3 regions of the Streptomyces sp. NPDC054047 genome follow, and region 1 is predicted to be linked to each of the others. Evidence: riboswitches for the same ligand, from Rfam matches in the RefSeq annotation. Region 1 holds a riboswitch; each other region holds the start of a gene.
What was found. Region 1 has a riboswitch for cobalamin ahead of ACZ6ZP_RS27570 (ribonucleoside-diphosphate reductase subunit alpha). Riboswitches for the same ligand answer to the same signal wherever they lie in the genome.
Positions count from the first base shown of each region.

Region 2: linked by a shared signal. The riboswitch ahead of ACZ6ZP_RS02465 (ABC transporter substrate-binding protein) and the one ahead of ACZ6ZP_RS27570 (ribonucleoside-diphosphate reductase subunit alpha) in region 1 are both predicted to bind cobalamin.
Region 3: linked by a shared signal. The riboswitch ahead of metE (5-methyltetrahydropteroyltriglutamate--homocysteine S-methyltransferase) and the one ahead of ACZ6ZP_RS27570 (ribonucleoside-diphosphate reductase subunit alpha) in region 1 are both predicted to bind cobalamin.

Region 1 is NZ_JBVJKV010000008.1:199,707-205,731, reverse strand. Features, by position in the region: gene mctP (monocarboxylate uptake permease MctP) at 1-1,066, shown strand, start outside; gene ACZ6ZP_RS27575 (hypothetical protein) at 1,152-1,859, opposite strand; cobalamin riboswitch at 1,959-2,082, shown strand; gene ACZ6ZP_RS27570 (ribonucleoside-diphosphate reductase subunit alpha) at 2,220-4,631, shown strand; gene ACZ6ZP_RS27565 (ribonucleotide-diphosphate reductase subunit beta) at 4,631-5,653, shown strand; gene ACZ6ZP_RS27560 (helix-turn-helix domain-containing protein) at 5,888-6,025, shown strand, end outside.
Region 2 is NZ_JBVJKV010000001.1:525,303-531,327, reverse strand. Features, by position in the region: gene ACZ6ZP_RS02480 (HAD family hydrolase) at 1-689, opposite strand, end outside; gene ACZ6ZP_RS02475 (AraC family transcriptional regulator) at 885-1,748, shown strand; gene ACZ6ZP_RS02470 (VOC family protein) at 1,754-2,203, shown strand; cobalamin riboswitch at 2,211-2,396, shown strand; gene ACZ6ZP_RS02465 (ABC transporter substrate-binding protein) at 2,490-3,506, shown strand; gene ACZ6ZP_RS02460 (FecCD family ABC transporter permease) at 3,503-4,534, shown strand; gene ACZ6ZP_RS02455 (ABC transporter ATP-binding protein) at 4,591-5,400, shown strand; gene ACZ6ZP_RS02450 (MBL fold metallo-hydrolase) at 5,404-6,025, opposite strand, start outside.
Region 3 is NZ_JBVJKV010000006.1:243,440-249,464, forward strand. Features, by position in the region: gene metE (5-methyltetrahydropteroyltriglutamate--homocysteine S-methyltransferase) at 1-2,232, opposite strand, end outside; cobalamin riboswitch at 2,391-2,608, opposite strand; cobalamin riboswitch at 2,863-3,046, shown strand; gene ACZ6ZP_RS23445 (energy-coupling factor ABC transporter permease) at 3,077-3,832, shown strand; gene ACZ6ZP_RS23450 (energy-coupling factor ABC transporter substrate-binding protein) at 3,832-4,242, shown strand; gene cbiQ (cobalt ECF transporter T component CbiQ) at 4,249-4,998, shown strand; gene ACZ6ZP_RS23460 (energy-coupling factor ABC transporter ATP-binding protein) at 4,995-5,876, shown strand; gene ACZ6ZP_RS23465 (MDR family MFS transporter) at 5,865-6,025, opposite strand, start outside.

The DNA.
Region 1 (6,025 bases):
TCTGCGCGCGCCCGCGCTGATCGCGTTCGTGAAGGACGGTCTGATCTACCTCGTCATCGCCGTCGCGATCATCTACATCCCGATCAAGCTCGGCGGCTTCGACGAGATCTTCCAGGCGGCGAACGAGAAGTTCTCGGCGACCAACGAGGCGGCGGGCAAGCCCGTCGCGGGCCTGGCACCCGGCGCCGGCGGACAGTGGACCTACGCCACGCTCGCGCTCGGCTCCGCGCTCGCGCTGTTCATGTACCCGCACTCGATCACGGCGACGCTCTCCTCCAAGAGCCGCAACGTGATCCGCCGCAACACCACGATCCTGCCGCTCTACTCGCTGATGCTGGGCCTGCTCGCGCTGCTCGGCTTCATGGCGATCGCGGCCGGGGTCAAGGTGGAGAACGGGCAGCTGGCGATCCCGCAGCTGTTCGAGACGATGTTCCCCGACTGGTTCACCGGCGTCGCGTTCGCGGCCATCGGCATCGGCGCCCTGGTGCCGGCCGCCATCATGTCCATCGCGGCCGCGAATCTCTTCACCAGGAACATCTACAAGGACTTCATCAAGCCGGACGCGACACCGGCGCAGGAGACCAAGGTCTCCAAGCTGGTCTCGCTGCTCGTGAAGGTCGGCGCGCTCGCCTTCGTCCTCACCATGGACAAGACGGTCGCGATCAACTTCCAGCTCCTGGGCGGCATCTGGATCCTGCAGACCATGCCCGCGCTGGTCGGCGGCCTGTTCACGCGGTGGTTCCACCGCTGGGCGCTGCTCGCGGGCTGGGCGGTCGGCATGGTCTACGGAACGGTCGCCGCGTACGGCGTCGCGTCGCCGACGCAGAAGCACTTCGGCGGCTCGTCCGACGAGATCCCCGGCATCGGCGAGATCGGCTACATCGGACTCACGGCATTCGTCCTGAACGTGGTGGTCACGGTGGTCATGACGTTCGTCCTGCGCGCCATGAAGGCCCCTGACGGCATCGACGAGACCTCTCCCGGGGACTACACCGCGGACGTGGGCGACCCCGGCGTCGTGGAAGAGCTGCCGCCGGCCACGGTGGGGGCGCCGGGCGGGCACTGAGCCTGTTCTCGTACGGGCCTGTTCTTGTACGTACGTGACGCGGGCCGCCGGAGAAATCCGGCGGCCCGCTGTCGTACGTACCGCCCTACGAGGCCTTGTAGAGCTCCGTCCGGACCCGCGCCGCCGCCTTGGTCGCCAAGGAGATCGCCCGGTCCTTGTGCGGGCCCGCGTCCACCAGGACGAGCACGCCGCCGACCCGTACCTCGACCTTGTAGTGCCGAGTCTCCGCGTCGTGGTCGTCGCCCCCCTCGTACCGCTTGCTCTCGAGGATCGCCTCGTCGCCGAGGTCCGGCAGATCATCGACCGCGTGGTGCTCCACCACCGGGGCCGCGTCGGTGTCGACGGTGACACTGGGGCACGCCTTGTGGAGTTGCCGGCGCAGTTCGACATGGCGCCCGGCCCGCGCGTCCGGCATCGAGACCAGGGTCTGGGAGAGCACGGGGTCCCCTTCGTCGGCGATCGCGCCGGGGAAGGGAAGAATCGTCTGGCCGGCGCTGGCTCCCCGCATGCCGGACAGCTCCGCACTCGCCTCGTCGCCGGGATCGCAGGCGCCCCAGTCACCGCCCCCGTAGCCCCGGTTGAAGCCGCCCGTGCCGACGTCGGTCGCCTTGGCCCGCGGGCCGGTGGCCTTCGCCGGGAGCAGCGCCGACTTCAGCTCGGCGCCCGTGAAGCGCCTGCCGGGATCGACGTCGCCGTCGACACCCGCCGCCGAGGGCACCTGTTCCTCACCTTCGCCGCACCCGGCGAGCACCATCAGGAGTACCGCCGCGCAGCCCGCGCCCCGTCCTCGCACGCCGTCTCCCCCTGTTCGACGATCAGTTCGGCGCCACCCTAGGGGATACGCACGCCGACACAAGATGTGGGGCTGCGGCTCAGAGCCAGCACAAGATGTATGCTCGTGCTCGCTGTCGCCGCAGGGGAATCCGGTGCAAGTCCGGAACTGTCCCGCAACGGTGTATGAGTACGCATTTGTCGTGCTCGCAAGTCCGATGACCTGTCGACAGCGCACCCGTTCCGACCGGTCCGGGTGCCAACGACGTCCGGGCCTCGTGGAATGGGCTGGTGGACGCGGAGCGCGGCCCTGCCCTGGGCGGCCGCCCCGTGTGTCACTCCTGCCCTCCTCAAGGCTCCGAGCCGAGCGAGGGAGTGCTCCGTGACCATCGCGCCAGCCGAACCTGCGTCAGCGCAGACCACCGGCGGTCAGCAGACCACCGACGGCCCAGGAACCGCGCTGCTGCGTACCCTGACCGACCTCACCGCCGATCTCCCCGACGCCGAGCCCGGCAGAGTCGCCGCCGCCGCGCTGCGCGGCCGCTCGGCCAGGGGGGACGCAGAGAGCACAGCGGAGCTGCGGGAGCTGGCGACCGAGGCCGCCGCGGGGCTCATCTCCGAGGACCCGACGTACTCGCAGCTGGCGGCCAGGCTCCTCAGCCTCAGCATCCGTGACGAGGCCGCGTCGCAGGGAGTGCGCTCCTTCTCCGACTCGGTCGCCGTGGGGCACCGCGAGGGACTGATCGCGGACCGCACCGCCGCGTTCGTCACCGACCACGCCGAGCACCTGGACGGTCTCGTGGAGGCCGCCCTGGAGGACGGCGCCGACTTCCGCTTCGGCTACTTCGGCCTGCGCACCCTGCACAGCCGCTATCTCCTTCGCCACCCCATCACCCGGCACGTCATCGAGACCCCGCAGCACTTCATGCTGCGCGTCGCGAGCGGCCTCGCCGAAGACGACAGCCTGCGCTCGGTGGACGAAGTCGCCGCGCTGTACCGCCTGATGAGCCGCCTGGACTACCTGCCGTCCTCGCCGACGCTCTTCAACTCCGGCACCCGGCACCCGCAGATGTCCTCCTGCTACCTCCTCGACTCCCCGCTGGACGAGCTGGACTCCATCTACGACCGCTACCACCAGGTCGCGCGCCTCTCCAAGCACGCGGGCGGCATCGGCCTCTCGTTCTCCCGCATCCGCGCCCGCGGCTCGCTGATCCGCGGCACGAACGGCCACTCCAACGGCATCGTGCCGTTCCTCAAGACCCTGGACGCCTCCGTCGCCGCCGTGAACCAGGGCGGCCGCCGCAAGGGCGCCGCCGCGGTCTACCTGGAGACCTGGCACTCCGACATCGAGGAGTTCCTGGAGCTGCGCGACAACACGGGCGAGGACCAGCGGCGCACGCACAACCTCAACCTCGCGCACTGGATCCCGGACGAGTTCATGCGCCGGGTCGCCGCGAGCCAGGACTGGTCGCTGTTCTCGCCCGCCGACGTGCCCGAGCTCGTCGACCTGTGGGGCGAGGAGTTCGACGCCGCCTACCGCAAGGCCGAGGCCGCCGGGCTCGCCCGCAAGACCATCCCCGCCCGTGACCTCTACGGCCGGATGATGCGCACCCTGGCGCAGACCGGCAACGGCTGGATGACGTTCAAGGACGCCGCCAACCGCACCGCCAACCAGACGGCGGAGCCCGGCCACACGGTCCACTCCTCCAACCTCTGCACGGAGATCCTGGAGGTGACGGACGACGGCGAGACGGCCGTCTGCAACCTGGGTTCGGTGAACCTCGGCGCCTTCGTGGACACCGCCGCCGGCGACATCGACTGGGAGCGGCTCGACGAGACCGTCCGCACCGCCGTCACGTTCCTCGACCGCGTCGTCGACATCAACTTCTACCCGACCGAGCAGGCCGGCAGGTCGAACGCCCGGTGGCGTCCGGTGGGCCTGGGCGCGATGGGTCTGCAGGACGTCTTCTTCCAGCTGAAGCTGCCCTTCGACTCCCCCGCCGCGCGCGCCCTCTCCACGCGCATCGCCGAGCGGATCATGCTCGCCGCGTACGAGGCGTCCGCGACCCTCGCCGAGCGCAACGGACCGGTGCCCGCCTGGGAGAAGACCCGCACCGCGCGCGGCGTCCTGCACCCCGACCACTACGGCGTCGAGCTGACCTGGCCGGAGCGCTGGGCCGCGCTGCGCGAGCGCATCGCCGTGACCGGCATGCGCAACTCGCTGCTCCTCGCCATCGCGCCGACCGCCACGATCGCGTCCATCGCGGGCGTGTACGAGTGCATCGAGCCGCAGGTCTCCAACCTCTTCAAGCGCGAGACGCTGTCCGGCGAGTTCCTCCAGGTCAACGCCTACCTGGTGCAGGAGCTCAAACGGCTCGGCGTCTGGGACGCGCAGACCCGCGAGGCGCTGCGCGAGGCCAACGGCTCGGTGCAGGGCTTCAGCTGGATCCCCGCCGAGGTCCGCGACCTCTACCGCACCGCGTGGGAGATCCCGCAGCGCGGCCTGATCGACATGGCCGCCGCGCGCACGCCGTTCCTGGACCAGGCGCAGTCCCTGAACCTGTTCCTGGAGACGCCGACCATCGGCAAGCTCTCCTCCATGTACGCGTACGCCTGGCAGCAGGGCCTGAAGACCACGTACTACCTGCGCTCGCGCCCGGCGACCCGCATCGCCCGCGCGGCGGCCGGCCGCACCGAAGCCGCCGAGCCCGCCCCCGTACCCGCCCAGGCATCGGCCGAAGACGCCGTCGCCTGCTCCCTGGAAAACCCCGAGTCCTGCGAGGCCTGCCAGTAATGAGCTCCACCACCAACGCCGAGAAGAACCTCCTCGACCCGGGCTTCGAGCTGACTCTGCGCCCCATGCGCTACCCCGACTTCTACGAGCGCTACCGGGACGCGATCAAGAACACCTGGACCGTCGAGGAGGTCGACCTCCACTCGGACGTCGCCGACCTCGCCAAGCTCTCGCCCGGCGAGCAGCACATGATCGGCCGCCTGGTCGCGTTCTTCGCGACCGGCGACTCGATCGTCTCCAACAACCTCGTGCTCACGCTCTACAAGCACATCAACTCCCCCGAGGCGCGGCTCTACTTGAGCCGTCAGCTCTTCGAGGAGGCCGTGCACGTCCAGTTCTATCTGACGCTGCTCGACACCTATCTGCCCGACCCGGAGGACCGCGCGGCGGCCTTCGACGCGGTCGAGGAGATCCCCTCCATCCGCGAGAAGGCCGAGTTCTGCTTCCGCTGGATGGACTCCGTCGAGAAGATGGACCGCCTGGAGAGCAAGGCGGACCGCCGCCGCTTCCTGCTGAACCTGATCTGCTTCGCCGCGTGCATCGAGGGGCTCTTCTTCTACGGTGCCTTCGCCTACGTCTACTGGTTCCGCTCGCGCGGTCTGCTGCACGGCCTGGCGACCGGCACGAACTGGGTCTTCCGTGACGAGACGATGCACATGAGCTTCGCCTTCGACGTCGTCGACACCGTCCGCAAGGAGGAGCCGGAGCTCTTCGACGACGCGCTGGAGCAGCAGGTCACCGACATGCTCAAGGAGGCCGTCGAGGCCGAGCTGCAGTTCGCGCGCGACCTGTGCGGTGAGGGCCTGCCCGGCATGAACACCGACTCCATGCGCGAGTACCTGCAGTGCGTCGCCGACCAGCGCCTCCAGCGGCTCGGGTTCGCGCCGGTCTACGGCTCGTCAAACCCGTTCTCGTTCATGGAGCTCCAGGGTGTCCAGGAGCTGACCAACTTCTTCGAGCGGCGTCCTTCGGCCTACCAGGTCGCGGTCGAGGGTTCGGTCTCCTTCGACGACGACTTCTAGTCCGTCCTGGCTGCGCGGGGCGCGTTCCGCCTCGCGCAGCTCGCGGTCGATCCGGCGGTCGTGGAGGTACCCGACGAGCGAGGGTGCGGCCAGCAGGAGGAGGACGGTCAGGACGGTCGCGTATCCGAGGAATGCGTTCATGTCCTCACTGTCCTGCGCGCCGGACGGCGACGGCAGTGGCAGCACTGCCACACACCATCGACTTACTGCCACTCCTGCGGCAGACTGACGGACATGCTGAAGAACGTGGCCGTGGCGCTGCTGGACGGCGTGAACCCCTTCGAACTCGGCGTCGTCTGCGAGGTGTTCGGCCTCGACCGGAGCGACGAGGGCCTTCCTCTGTACGACTTCGCGGTGGTCGCCGCCGAGGAC
Region 2 (6,025 bases), on a different contig from region 1:
CCGTACTTGGGGTCGGCAAGGACCATGCGCACCAGGTCCTCGCTGGCCGCGCTCACCACGTAGACCTCGATGCCGTGCTTGCGCAGAGACTTGTAGAGCTCCTGCATGCCGGTGAAGAACTCCGGCGCCTCGACCTCGGTCCTGGTCAGCTTCCCGTCCTCGTAGTACTCGGCGGGGATCGGCTTGTCGTGGGCGAGGAGCTCGTCGACGTACCCCTTGAGCTGCTTGAGTGTGAAGCCGGAGAAGATCTGCGCGGCCCACGGGTAGCAGACCTGGTCGTCGACCTCGCACAGCCGGTTGTAGTAGCTGTAGAGGCTCTCCTTGTGCTTCGCCGTGTCCTTGAAGGGGATGATCTTCAGCGACGGGTCCATCGACTTGCGGGTCAGCACCCCCTTCATCTCCAGGAAGGGCAGGAGGGACTCCTCCAGGTCGTTGCGGTACGTCGTGTTGTCCGCGTCGAAGACGGCGTACGCGCCCTTGTGGCCGTTCTCCGCGATGACCTTGCCCAGCTTCTTCGCGACCGGCTCGGGCCAGTGCTTCAGCTCGGCCGCGGTCCTCGTGCTCCGCGCGGAGGCGTCCGCGGCCGTCGCGTCCGTGCTGGGCCAGAGCGCCGTCCCCGCCAGGACGGCCGCGGTGAGCGCGCCCGCCGTGCCGAGTACGGCCAGCTTGCTCTTTGCCTTTACTGCCATGTTTCTGTGCCCCCTGAGAGCGGTCTGCGCCCCGTCCGGAGCGGCGGGTCATCGTATGAGGTCGGACCGCGGATTCCCATGATCGACATCACCGGACGCAGGGGGCATGGGACGCATCTGCGCGGGTAGCCGCATCGGACGTTCGCCGGGCCTCGGGGCCTGCCTCTCGGGCCCGCCCATCGCATACTGGAAGGCATGGAGACCGTCTCCCCGGAGTTCGTGCGGGCCGCTCCGCGGCTCGACGGCATGGTGGTGTCCGCCGTCGGTTACCGCACCGAGGGGGAGCGGCCGGGCCTGCACCGCGGCCTGCCGTCCCCGTACCTGACGCTGATCTTCTCGCTGGACGGCCCCGTCGTCAGCGGCGCGAGCCCCGAGCAGGCGGGCGGCCCCGACGCCGACCGCACGGACATCGTCCTGGGCGGCCTGCACCAGTCCCCGGCCTACGTCGTGCGGCCCGAGCACGAGGCGGGCATCCAGCTCGCCGTGCACCCGCTCGCCGCCCGCGCCCTGTTCGGCGTACCGGCGTCGGAGCTCGCGGACGAGCTGGTGACGCCCGGCGCTGAGGTGATGGGCCGCAGCGCCGCCGACGTACGGGAGATGCTGTGCGAGCAGGGCGGCTGGGAGGAGCGATTCGCCTTCCTGTCGGCCTACTTGAGGCAGCGCGCGGCCGAGGAATCCGGCGGAACCGTACGCCCCGAGGTCGCCGAGGCCTGGGCCTGGCTGGCCCGGCACCGGGGCGTCGGCACCCTGCACGGCCTCTCCCGGCACGTCGCGCTCAGCGAACGCCGCCTGACCACGCTCTTCCGCGCCGAGACGGGCCTGAGCCCCAAGCAGGCGGGCCGCCTGATGCGCTTCCAGCGCGCACGCAACGCCGTCGTACGCCTCGTCGCCGCGGGCGCCGCCCCCGACCTGGCCCGTGTCGCCGCCGACTGCGGCTACTACGACCACTCCCACCTGGTGCGGGACTTCCGGCAGTACACCGGCGTCAGCCCCAGCGGCTGGCTGGCCGAAGAGTGCCGGAATATCCAAGCCGGGAGCCATGGCGGAGGCGAAGAGTAGGAGCCATGAACACCACCGAGAAGCAACAGCAGCCCCAGTCCACCTCCGCCGGGCGCGCGCCCGACGTCTGGCCGACGCTCCAGGCCCACGATGCCCCCGCCCTGATCGACTTCCTGGTCGGCACCGTCGGCTTCCTGCGCACCGCCGTCTACGAGGACGGCGACCGCGTGGCCCACGCCGAGCTCGACTGGCCCGAGGGCGGCGCGATCATGCTCGGCTCGTACGACGAGAAGTCCCAGGGCTGGTGCCTGAAACCGGGCACCTTCGGCGCGTATGTCGTCACCGACCACGTGGACGACCTCTACCAGCGGCTCAGCACCGCCGGGGTCGAGATCGTCCGCGAGATCGAGGACCAGCCGTACGGCAGCAGGGAGTTCGCGATCGCCGACCCCGAGGGCAACAAATGGTCCTTCGGCACCTACCGCGGCGCACCGAGGCCCGGTCAGCCGTCCTGACCCTGCGTGATAGCTTGCGAGCGCCAGTCAACCCACACCAGGGCCAGGGAATCCGGTGCGAATCCGGAACTGACGCGCAGCGGTGAGGGGGAACGGGCGGGGCCACGGCCACTGGGCGTCCACGGACGCCTGGGAAGGCGCCCCGCACGGCCGATCCCCGAGTCCGAAGACCTGCTGGCACCTTCGCCCGCGCACCGGGCGGCGGAGGTGACGAAGCAGGCCAGGCTCCGCGTATGAGCCGTGAGACTCAAGGGATCGTGTGTCCTCCACAGCCCGTCGTGTACGTATGCCCCTTCTCCTCGGCGTCGCCCTTTCGGCCACGCTGACCTCCTGCGGCGGCTCCGGCTCGTCGGCCTCCACCTCGGACGAGAAGGCCGCCGGCTACCCACTGACCCTGACCTCCTGCGGAAAGAAGGCGGAGATCAAGGCGCCGCCGCAGCGGGCGGTCTCCCTCGACCAGGGCTCCACCGAGATCCTGCTCTCCCTCGGCCTCGCGGACCGCATGGCCGGCACCGGGACCTGGACGGACCCGGTCCTGGAGGGCCTGGAGAAGGACAACGCCAAGGTCGAGCGGCTCGCCGACAGCTACCCCTCCTTCGAGAAGGTCCTCGCCCAGGAACCGGACTTCGTCACCGCGTCCTTCGAGGCGACGGTCAGCAAGGGCGGCGTCGCCGACCGCGCCAAGTTCGCCGAGCTCGGCGTACCCGCCTATGTCTCGCCCTCCGACTGCGCGGGCAAGGACAACAGCGGCGACGGCGACGGCCGCCGCGACAAGACGCTGACCATGGACACGGTCTACGGCGAGGTGCGCGACCTGTCCAAGGCGTTCGGCGTCGAGAAGCGCGGCGAACGCCTGATCGCGCGGCTCAAGGACCGGGTGGCGAAGGCGACCAAGGCGATGGACGCCTCCGACGCCTCGCTCCTCTACTGGTTCGCCAATTCCGACGCCCCCTACATCGCGGGCTGCTGCGGAGCGCCGGGCATCATCACCCGCGAGCTCGGCGCGAAGAACGTCTTCGACGACACCCGCGACGAGTGGCCCCAGATCAACTGGGAGACGGTGGCCGACCGCGACCCGGACGTCCTGGTCATCGGCGACCTCACCCGCAGGTCGCAGACCGCGGAGAGCGCGAAGAAGAAGATCGCGTTCCTGGAGTCCAACCCGGTCACCAAGAACCTGACCGCCGTGAAGAAGAAGCGGTACGTGCTGCTGAGCGGCCAGGCCATGAACCCGACGATCCGCACGGTGGACGGCGTGGAGCAAGTAGCCGACGCCTTGCGCGAGTTCGGGCTCGCCAAGTGACGCGAGCCCTCCCGGGCGGCATACGGCAGACCCTGCTCTGGACGGCGGGCCTCGCCGCCCTGGCCCTCTCCGTGGCGGTGGCCGTCACCATCGGCCCCGCCGACATCTCCGTACCGGACGTGTGGTCGGCGGTGGCGGCCCACCTCGGCTGGGGCGAGGCGACGCTGACGCCCATCCGGGACGGCATCGTCTGGAACCTGCGCATGCCGCGCACGCTGCTCGCGGCGGTCTGCGGCGCGGGCCTCGCGGTCTGCGGGACGGTCCTCCAGTCCCTCCTGCGCAACCCGCTCGCCGACCCCTTCGTGCTCGGCGTCTCCTCGGGGGCCTCCACGGGCGCGGTCGCGATCGTCGTCCTGGGGGTCGGCGGGGGAGTGGTGTCGATCTCGGCGGGCGCCTTCGTGGGCGCCGTGGTCTCGTTCGCCCTCGTCCTGCTGCTCAGCCACACCCTGGGCGGAAGCACCGACCGAGTGGTGCTGTCAGGGGTGGCGGCGATGCAGCTCTTCTCCGCGCTCACCTCGTTCGTGATCCTGACGTCGGGCGACGCGGAGACGACGCGGAGCGTCCTGTTCTGGCTGCTCGGCTCGTTGAGCGGGGTGGGCTGGACGGACGTCTGGATGTGCGGGGCGGTCCTCGTCCTCGCGCTCACCGTCTGCCTGGCGCACGCCCGCACCCTGGACGCATTCGTGTTCGGCCAGGACGCGGCGGCGACGCTGGGGGTCCATGTGGCCCGTACCCGGCTGATCCTGCTCTCCATCACGGCCCTGCTGACGGCGGCCCTGGTCAGCAGCGCGGGCGCCATCGGCTTCGTGGGCCTGGTCCTGCCGCACGCGGCCCGCGCCCTGGTCGGCTCCGGGCACGCGCGGCTGCTCCCGGTCACCGCGCTCGCGGGCGCGGTGTTCCTGGTGTGGGTGGACACGCTGGCCCGCACGGTCCTGGACCCGCAGGAGGTGCCGGTGGGGGTGGTGACGTCCCTGATCGGCGTACCGGCGTTCGTCCTGGTCCTCTACCGGACGCGGAAGACGACATGAGGGACGGCGTGACGTACGGGATGAAGGACGGCGTGACGGCCGACGTGACGTACGGGATGAAGGACAGCATTGCTTCGAACGCGGAACCGGGCCTGCGTGCCGACCGGGTGAGCAGGACCGCCGCGGGCCACCTCATCATCGACGGGGTGACCCTGGCCCCGCCCCCCGGAGCCACGGTCGGCCTCCTCGGCCCGAACGGCTCGGGCAAGTCCACCCTCCTGCGCATCCTGGCGGGGGTCCTGGCCCCGGCGTCGGGAGTGGTCACCCTGGACGGCCGGCCGCTGCGGGACGTGGGCCGCCGCACGGTGGCCCGCCGGGTGGCGGTGGTGGACCAGGACGCCACGACGCAGGTCGAGCTGTCGGTGCGGGAGGTCGTACGGCTGGGCCGCATCCCGCACCGCAGGCCGTGGTCGGGGGCGACGCCCCAGGACGAGGAGGCGGTCCGCGAGGCCCTGGCCCGCACGGGCCTCGCCGACCGCGCCACCCAGTCCTGGCACACGCTCTCCGGCGGTGAGCGCCAACGGGTCCAGATAGCAAGGGCGTTGGCCCAGACCCCCCGGGAACTCCTCCTGGACGAACCGACCAACCACCTGGACATCCAGCACCAGCTCGACCTCCTCGCCCTGGTGGCGGACCTCCCCCTGACCAGCGTGATCGCCCTGCACGACCTGAACCTGGCCGCCATGTTCTGCGACCAGGTCCTGGTCCTGCGCGAAGGTGTGGCCTACGCGGCGGGCACACCGGCCGAGGTGATCACGGAGGAGCTGATCGCGAAGGTGTACGGGGTGCGGGCGGTGGTGACGACGCTCGCGGACGAGGGCGACGGGAAGCCGCGCCCGTCGATCCGCTTCCTGCGGGCGGGCTGAGTATCAGGCCAGGTGCAGCCGGTCGGCGATCCCGGCGGCGGCGAAGGCGGAGACCAGTTCGTCCCGCCCCTCGGTGAAGTGGGCCCAGCTGTTGAAGTGGACGGGGACGACCCGGCGCGCCCCGAGGATCTTCGTGGCCTCGGCGGCCTGCGCGCTGTCCAGGACGAGCGGCTCGCCGTCGAAGAGGTAGGGGAAGCGGGGCGCCCCGGCGAAGAGGACGGCGGTGTCCACGGGCCCGAACCGCGCGGCCGTCTCCCGGACCGCGGCGAGCGAGGCGTTGTCGCCGCTGACGTAGACCGTGGGGAGACCGTCGCCGGTCAGGACGAAGCCGACGACCTCGCCGGTGACCGGTTCGACGTCCTCGCGCTTCCCGGGACCGTGGACGGCGGGCACGCCCGTCACCGTGACCCGCCCGTCGCCGCCGGGCCGGTCGAGCTCGACGGACTCCCAGTCGGCGAGGCCCTTGGCACTCCCGCCCAGGCGCTGCCCGCCACTGGGGGTGGTGAGGGTGAGCGGTACGTCGGCGAGCAGGGCGCGGCCCGAGGTGTCGAGGTTGTCGGGATGCTCGTCGTGCGAGAGCAGGACCACGTCGACGGGGCCGAGATCGGCGGGGGAGCCCGAAGCG
Region 3 (6,025 bases), on a different contig from region 1:
CTTGAGACCGCAGTCCGGGTTCACCCACAGCCGTTCGGCGGGGATGGCCTCAAGTCCCTTGCGCAGCAGGGCCGCCGCCTCCTGCGCGCTCGGTACGCGCGGGGAGTGGATGTCGTACACGCCGGGACCCGCCTCGCGCGGGTAGCCGTGCTCGGCCAGTTCGCGGGCCACCTGCATGTGCGAGCGGGCGGCCTCCAGGCTGATGACGTCGGCGTCGAGGTCGTCGATGGCCTGGACGATGTCGCCGAACTCCGCGTAGCACATGTGCGTGTGGATCTGGGTGTCCGGGCGTACGCCGCTGGTGGTGAGGCGGAAGGACTCCGTGGCCCACTCCAGGTACGCGGGGTGCTCGGCGGCGCGCAGCGGCAGGGTCTCGCGCAGTGCGGGCTCGTCGACCTGGATGACCGAAGTGCCCGCCGTCTCCAGGTCGTCGACCTCGTCGCGCAGGGCGAGGGCGACCTGGCGCGCGGTGTCGCCGAGCGGCTGGTCGTCGCGGACGAAGGACCAGGCGAGCATGGTGACGGGACCGGTGAGCATGCCCTTGACGGGACGGTCGGTGAGGGAGTTGGCGTACGAGGTCCAGCGCACCGTCATCGGCTCGGGCCGCGAGATGTCCCCTGCCAGGACCGGCGGGCGCACATAGCGGGTGCCGTAGGACTGGACCCAGCCGTGTTGTGTGGCGAGGTAGCCGGTGAGCTGCTCGGCGAAGTACTGCACCATGTCGTTGCGTTCGGGCTCGCCGTGCACCAGGACGTCGATGCCCGCCTTCTCCTGGAAGGCCAGGACCTCGCGGATCTCGTTCTTGATGCGCTCCTCGTACCCGGCGGTGTCGATACGTCCCGCACGCAAGTCGGCCCGTGCCGTGCGCAGTTCGGCGGTCTGCGGGAACGAGCCGATGGTGGTCGTGGGCAGCTGCGGCAGGCCCAGCCGCGTCCGCTGGGCCGCCGCCCGCTCCGGGTAGGCATGTGCGCGGCGGGCGTCGGTTTCGGTGACGGCGGCGACGCGGGAGCGTACGGCCGGGTCGTGGGTGAGGGCGGAGCCCGAGCGGGACGCCAAGTCGGCGCGGTTGGCCGACAGTTCGGCCGCGATGGCGCCCGTGCCCTGTGCCAGGCCGCGGGCAAGGGTGGCGATCTCGGCGGTCTTCTGGTGGGCGAAGGCCAGCCAGCGGGCGATCTGCGGGTCGATGTCCCGCTCGGCGGTGGAGTCCAGCGGGACGTGCAGCAGGGAGCAGGACGCGGAGACGTCGACCCGGTCGGCGAGGCCCAGGAGCGTGCCCAGGGTGGACAGCGACTTCTCCAGGTCGTTGATCCAGATGTTGCGGCCGTTGACGACGCCCGCGACAAGACGCTTGCCGGGCAGACCGCCGACGGCGGCGAGGTCCTGGAGCTGGCTGGCGGCGGCCTCGGTGAAGTCCAGGGCGAGGCCGTCGACCGGTGCCTTGGCGAGCACCGGAAGCGCCTCGCCGAGCCTGCCGAAGTAGGAGCCGACCAGGAGCTTCGGGCGGTCGGTGAGGGCGCCCAGGTCGCGGTAGGCGCGCGCGGCGGCGTTGAGTTCGGCCGGGGTGCGGTCCTGGACCAGGGCGGGCTCGTCGAGCTGCACCCACTCGGCGCCCGCGGCGCGCAGGTCGGCGAGGACCTCGGCGTACACGGGAAGCAGACGGTCCAGGAGGGTGAGCGGCTCGAAGCCGGCGGCCACGCCGGGCGCGGGCTTGGCGAGCAGCAGATAGGTGACCGGGCCGACGAGGACCGGGCGGGCCGCGAGGCCGAGCGCGATCGCCTCCTTCAGCTCGGCGACCTGCTTGGCCGAGTCGGCGGTGAAGACGGTGTCCGGGCCCAGCTCCGGTACGAGGTAGTGGTAGTTGGTGTCGAACCACTTGGTCATCTCCAGCGGCGCCACGTCCTGGGTGCCGCGGGCCATCGCGAAGTATCCGTCGAGCGGATCGGTGTCGACGGCCTCGCGGTGCCGCTGGGGGACCGCGCCGACCATGACGCTGGTGTCCAGGACGTGGTCGTAGTACGAGAAGTCGCCGGTCGGCACTTCGTCGATGCCGGCGTCGGCCAGATGCCGCCAGGTGGACCGGCGCAGCTGCGCCGCGGTGTCCCGGAGGGCGTCGGCGGTGACGCGGCCCTTCCAGTACCCCTCGACGGCCTTCTTCAGTTCCCGGTCGGGGCCCTGGCGGGGGTAGCCGTACACGGTGGACCGTGCTGCCGCGGCTGCGGACTTCGCTGTCACGGAAATCTCCTTCGCGAGATGACTCCTGAGCATCCCGGGGACGGGACACGGACGCGAAGGGATGACGGACTGGATGGACCGAACGCGCGCCTGCGGCTGCTCCACCTGATCCGACGCCGACCCGCCCACGAGGTCACCGGGATGTCCGCACGTGAGGGGTCACGTACGGGCAACGGGCAGGTCTTCGGACTCGCGGGCACACCTGCCGAAACAAGTTCCTACTGGCCGTCGCTTCCCGGATCCGCGCTCGGATCCAGTGCTCATGACGGCGGTCGTTCCCACTCACCGCTGCGGGGCAGTCCCGGATTCCCACCGGGTTCCCTCTTACGACGCTCCTGCCTGGCGGACAGGGCGAACCAGCTGCACCGGTCAGGCTAAGGGGTGGTCCGGCCTCTTGGGCAGTACTGATCACATTCCGGACCGTGAGGTGAGACACGGCGGCGGGGCGGTCCGCCATCAGCTCCAGGACCCTCGCGCGATCGATGGCCCCGCCCCTCCTGAACCTCGCGCGTACGGGGCGCGCACGGCCGAGGCACATGGGCTGACCAGGGGCGTACGCCCTGGTCGTGTGCGCTCGCGCGTGCCACAGCCGGGGCGGTCCCGCAAGTTGTCAGGAGGCTCGATCGAGCACTAGGGTCACCACGCCTTGGTGCTCGGGAAATCCGGTGTGATGCCGGTGCGGCCCTCGCCACTGTGATCGGGAAGTCCGGCTCCAGCCCTCGCGGCAGCCACTGGGTGCTCACGCACCCGGGAAGGCGGAGTCCGGTCGGTACGACCCGTCAGCCAGGAGACCGGCCAAGGCGCGTTGTCCATCCACGAGGTGCTGGAGAGGGTCTGCTTAGCCATGCACATAGCCGAGGGTTTCCTCCCGCCGGCGCACGCGATCGCCTGGGGCGTAGCGTCCGCGCCGTTCGTCGTCCACGGAGTCCGCTCCCTGACGCGTGAGGTCAAGGAGCACCCGGAGAGCACCCTGCTCCTGGGCGCATCCGGCGCCTTCACTTTCGTCCTTTCCGCACTGAAGATCCCCTCCGTCACGGGCAGTTGCTCGCACCCGACGGGCACGGGCCTCGGCGCGATCCTGTTCCGGCCGCCGATCATGGCGGTCCTCGGCACCATCACGCTGCTGTTCCAGGCGCTGCTGCTGGCCCACGGCGGGCTCACCACGCTCGGCGCCAACGTGTTCTCCATGGCGATCGTCGGGCCATGGGCCGGATACGCCGTCTACAGCCTCCTGAAGCGGTACGACGTGCCGCTCATGGTCGCCGTGTTCTTCGGCGCCTTCGTCGCCGACCTGTCCACGTACTGCGTCACCAGCGTCCAGCTGGCCCTGGCGTTCCCCGACCCGAGCAGCGGATTCCTCGGCGCCCTGGGCAAGTTCGGCGGCATCTTCGCCGTCACCCAGATCCCGCTGGCCGTCAGCGAGGGCCTGCTCACCGTCGTGGTGATGCGGCTGCTCGTGCAGTCGAGCAAGGGCGAGCTCACGCGGCTCGGCGTCCTGCTGCGGGGCAAGTCGTCAGCGGCCGTGACCGCAGAGAAGAACGTGACGGCAGAGAAGAACGTGACGACGGAGAAGCAGACGGAGACGGGGGCCAGCGCCTGATGAGCCGCAACGCGAAGATCAACACTCTGCTCCTCCTCATCGTCGCCGCGCTCGCCGTGCTGCCGCTGGCGCTCGGTCTCGGCGACGACGAGAAGGAGCCGTTCGCCGGGGCCGACGCCCAGGCCGAGACCGCGATCACCGAGATCGAGCCGGACTACGAACCCTGGTTCTCGCCGCTGTACGAACCCCCCTCCGGGGAGATCGAGTCCGCGCTCTTCGCCCTTCAGGCGGCGCTGGGCGCGGGCGTCCTCGCGTACTACTTCGGTCTGCGCAAGGGACGCCGCCAGGGCGCCGAGCTCGCACTGGCCGAGAAGGCCGCCACAGCCGAGAAGGCCGCCACAGCCGGGAAGGCCGCCACGGAGCGGACCGCCGACGGGGAGAGCGCCCGGGCCGAGACCGAGCAGGTCTGACCCCGCGTGCTGCCCATCGACGCGGCGGCGCACAGCAGTCGCTGGCGCCGCCGCCACCCCGTGGACAAGGCCGTGCTCGGCCTCGGTTTCACCGTCCTCGCCGTCTCTCTGCCGCCCTGGCCGGGTGCCGCCCTGGTCCTGGTCGCCGCGCTCGCCGTACTGCTCGGGCCCGCCGGTGTGCCGCCGCGCAAACTGTGGCGCGCCTACCGCGTGCCGCTCGGCTTCTGCGTCACCGGCGCCCTGACCCTGATCGTGCAACTCGGCGGCCCCGAAGGGTTCGTCACGCTCGCCGACGGCGGCCCCGCACGCGCGGGCGGTCTGCTCCTGCGCACGTCGGCGGCCTCGCTCGGCGTCCTGCTCTTCGCCTTCACCACGCCCATGTCGGACCTGCTGCCCCGCCTGGTGAAGGCGGGCGTACCGGCGCCGGTCGTGGACGTGGCCCTCGTCATGTACCGCATGAGCTTCCTGCTCCTGGACTCCATGAGCAGGATCCGGCAGGCGCAGGCCGCGCGCCTGGGCCACACCACCCGGGCCGCCACCTGGCGTTCGCTGGGCGGCCTCGGCGCCACCGCGTTCGTGCGCGCCTTCGACCGGGCGGGCCGGCTGCAGGCGGGGCTCGCCGGGCGCGGCTACGACGGGACGCTGCGGGTGCTCGTGCCCGACGCCCGGATCTCCCGCGGCTTCGTGGCCGTCAGCGCGGTACTCCTCACGGGCCTGGTGGCCCTCACCCTCGTACTGGAAAGGCTTCTTCCATGAGCGAGCCGAGCGCTCCTCGCGAACCGGGCGAGTCCTTGGTCGCTCTGCGCGCCGCCTCCTACGCCTACGAGGACGGGCCCACCGTGCTCAGCGGCCTGGACTTCGATGTCACCGAGGGGCGCGCTCTCGCGCTGCTCGGGCGCAACGGCAGCGGCAAGACCACCCTCATGCGGCTGCTCAGCGGCGGACTGCGCCCGGACCGGGGCGGATTGACGCTCGGGGGCACGCCCGTGACGTACGACCGCAAGGGCCTGACCCGGCTGCGCACCACCGTTCAGCTGGTCGTCCAGGACCCGGACGACCAGTTGTTCGCCGCCTCGGTCGAGCAGGACGTGTCCTTCGGGCCGCTCAACCTGGGGCTGTCCGATGCCGAGGTGCGGGCACGGGTCGCCGAGGCGCTGACCGCGCTGGACATCAGCGCCCTGGCGGACCGCCCCACCCATCTGCTCTCCTACGGCCAGCGCAAGCGGACGGCCATCGCCGGAGCCGTGGCGATGCGTCCGCGCGTACTGATCCTCGACGAGCCGACCGCCGGGCTCGACCCCGACGGACAGGAACGCCTCCTGACCACGCTGCAAGGCCTGCGGGACGCAGGGACGACGGTGGTCATGGCCACCCATGACGTGGACCTGGCCCTGCGCTGGGCGGACGACGCGGCGCTGCTCACCCCCTCGGGAGTGCGCACGGGGCCGGTCGCGGAGATGCTGGCCCACCGCGACCTCCTGGCACAGGCGGGCCTTCGCCTGCCGTGGGGGATCGCCGTCGCGGAGCTGCTGCGGACCAAGGGCCTGCTGGCCGGGGCGGGCGAAGGGCCGCGCACCCCCGAGGAGTTGGCGGCCCTCACGGCTCCGGCGATGCCCGGCGCGTCAGCCGGCTGACCGGGCCGGGGCCGGGGTGCGGCCGGGCAGGAGCGCCACGGCCAGCAGCGGGACCACGGCGAGCGCGAGCCACGGCACCCAGGGCGGCAGTCCCGCGTCCAGGAGCGAGCCGGTCGCGGCGCTGCCCGCGAGGACGATCAGACCGGACA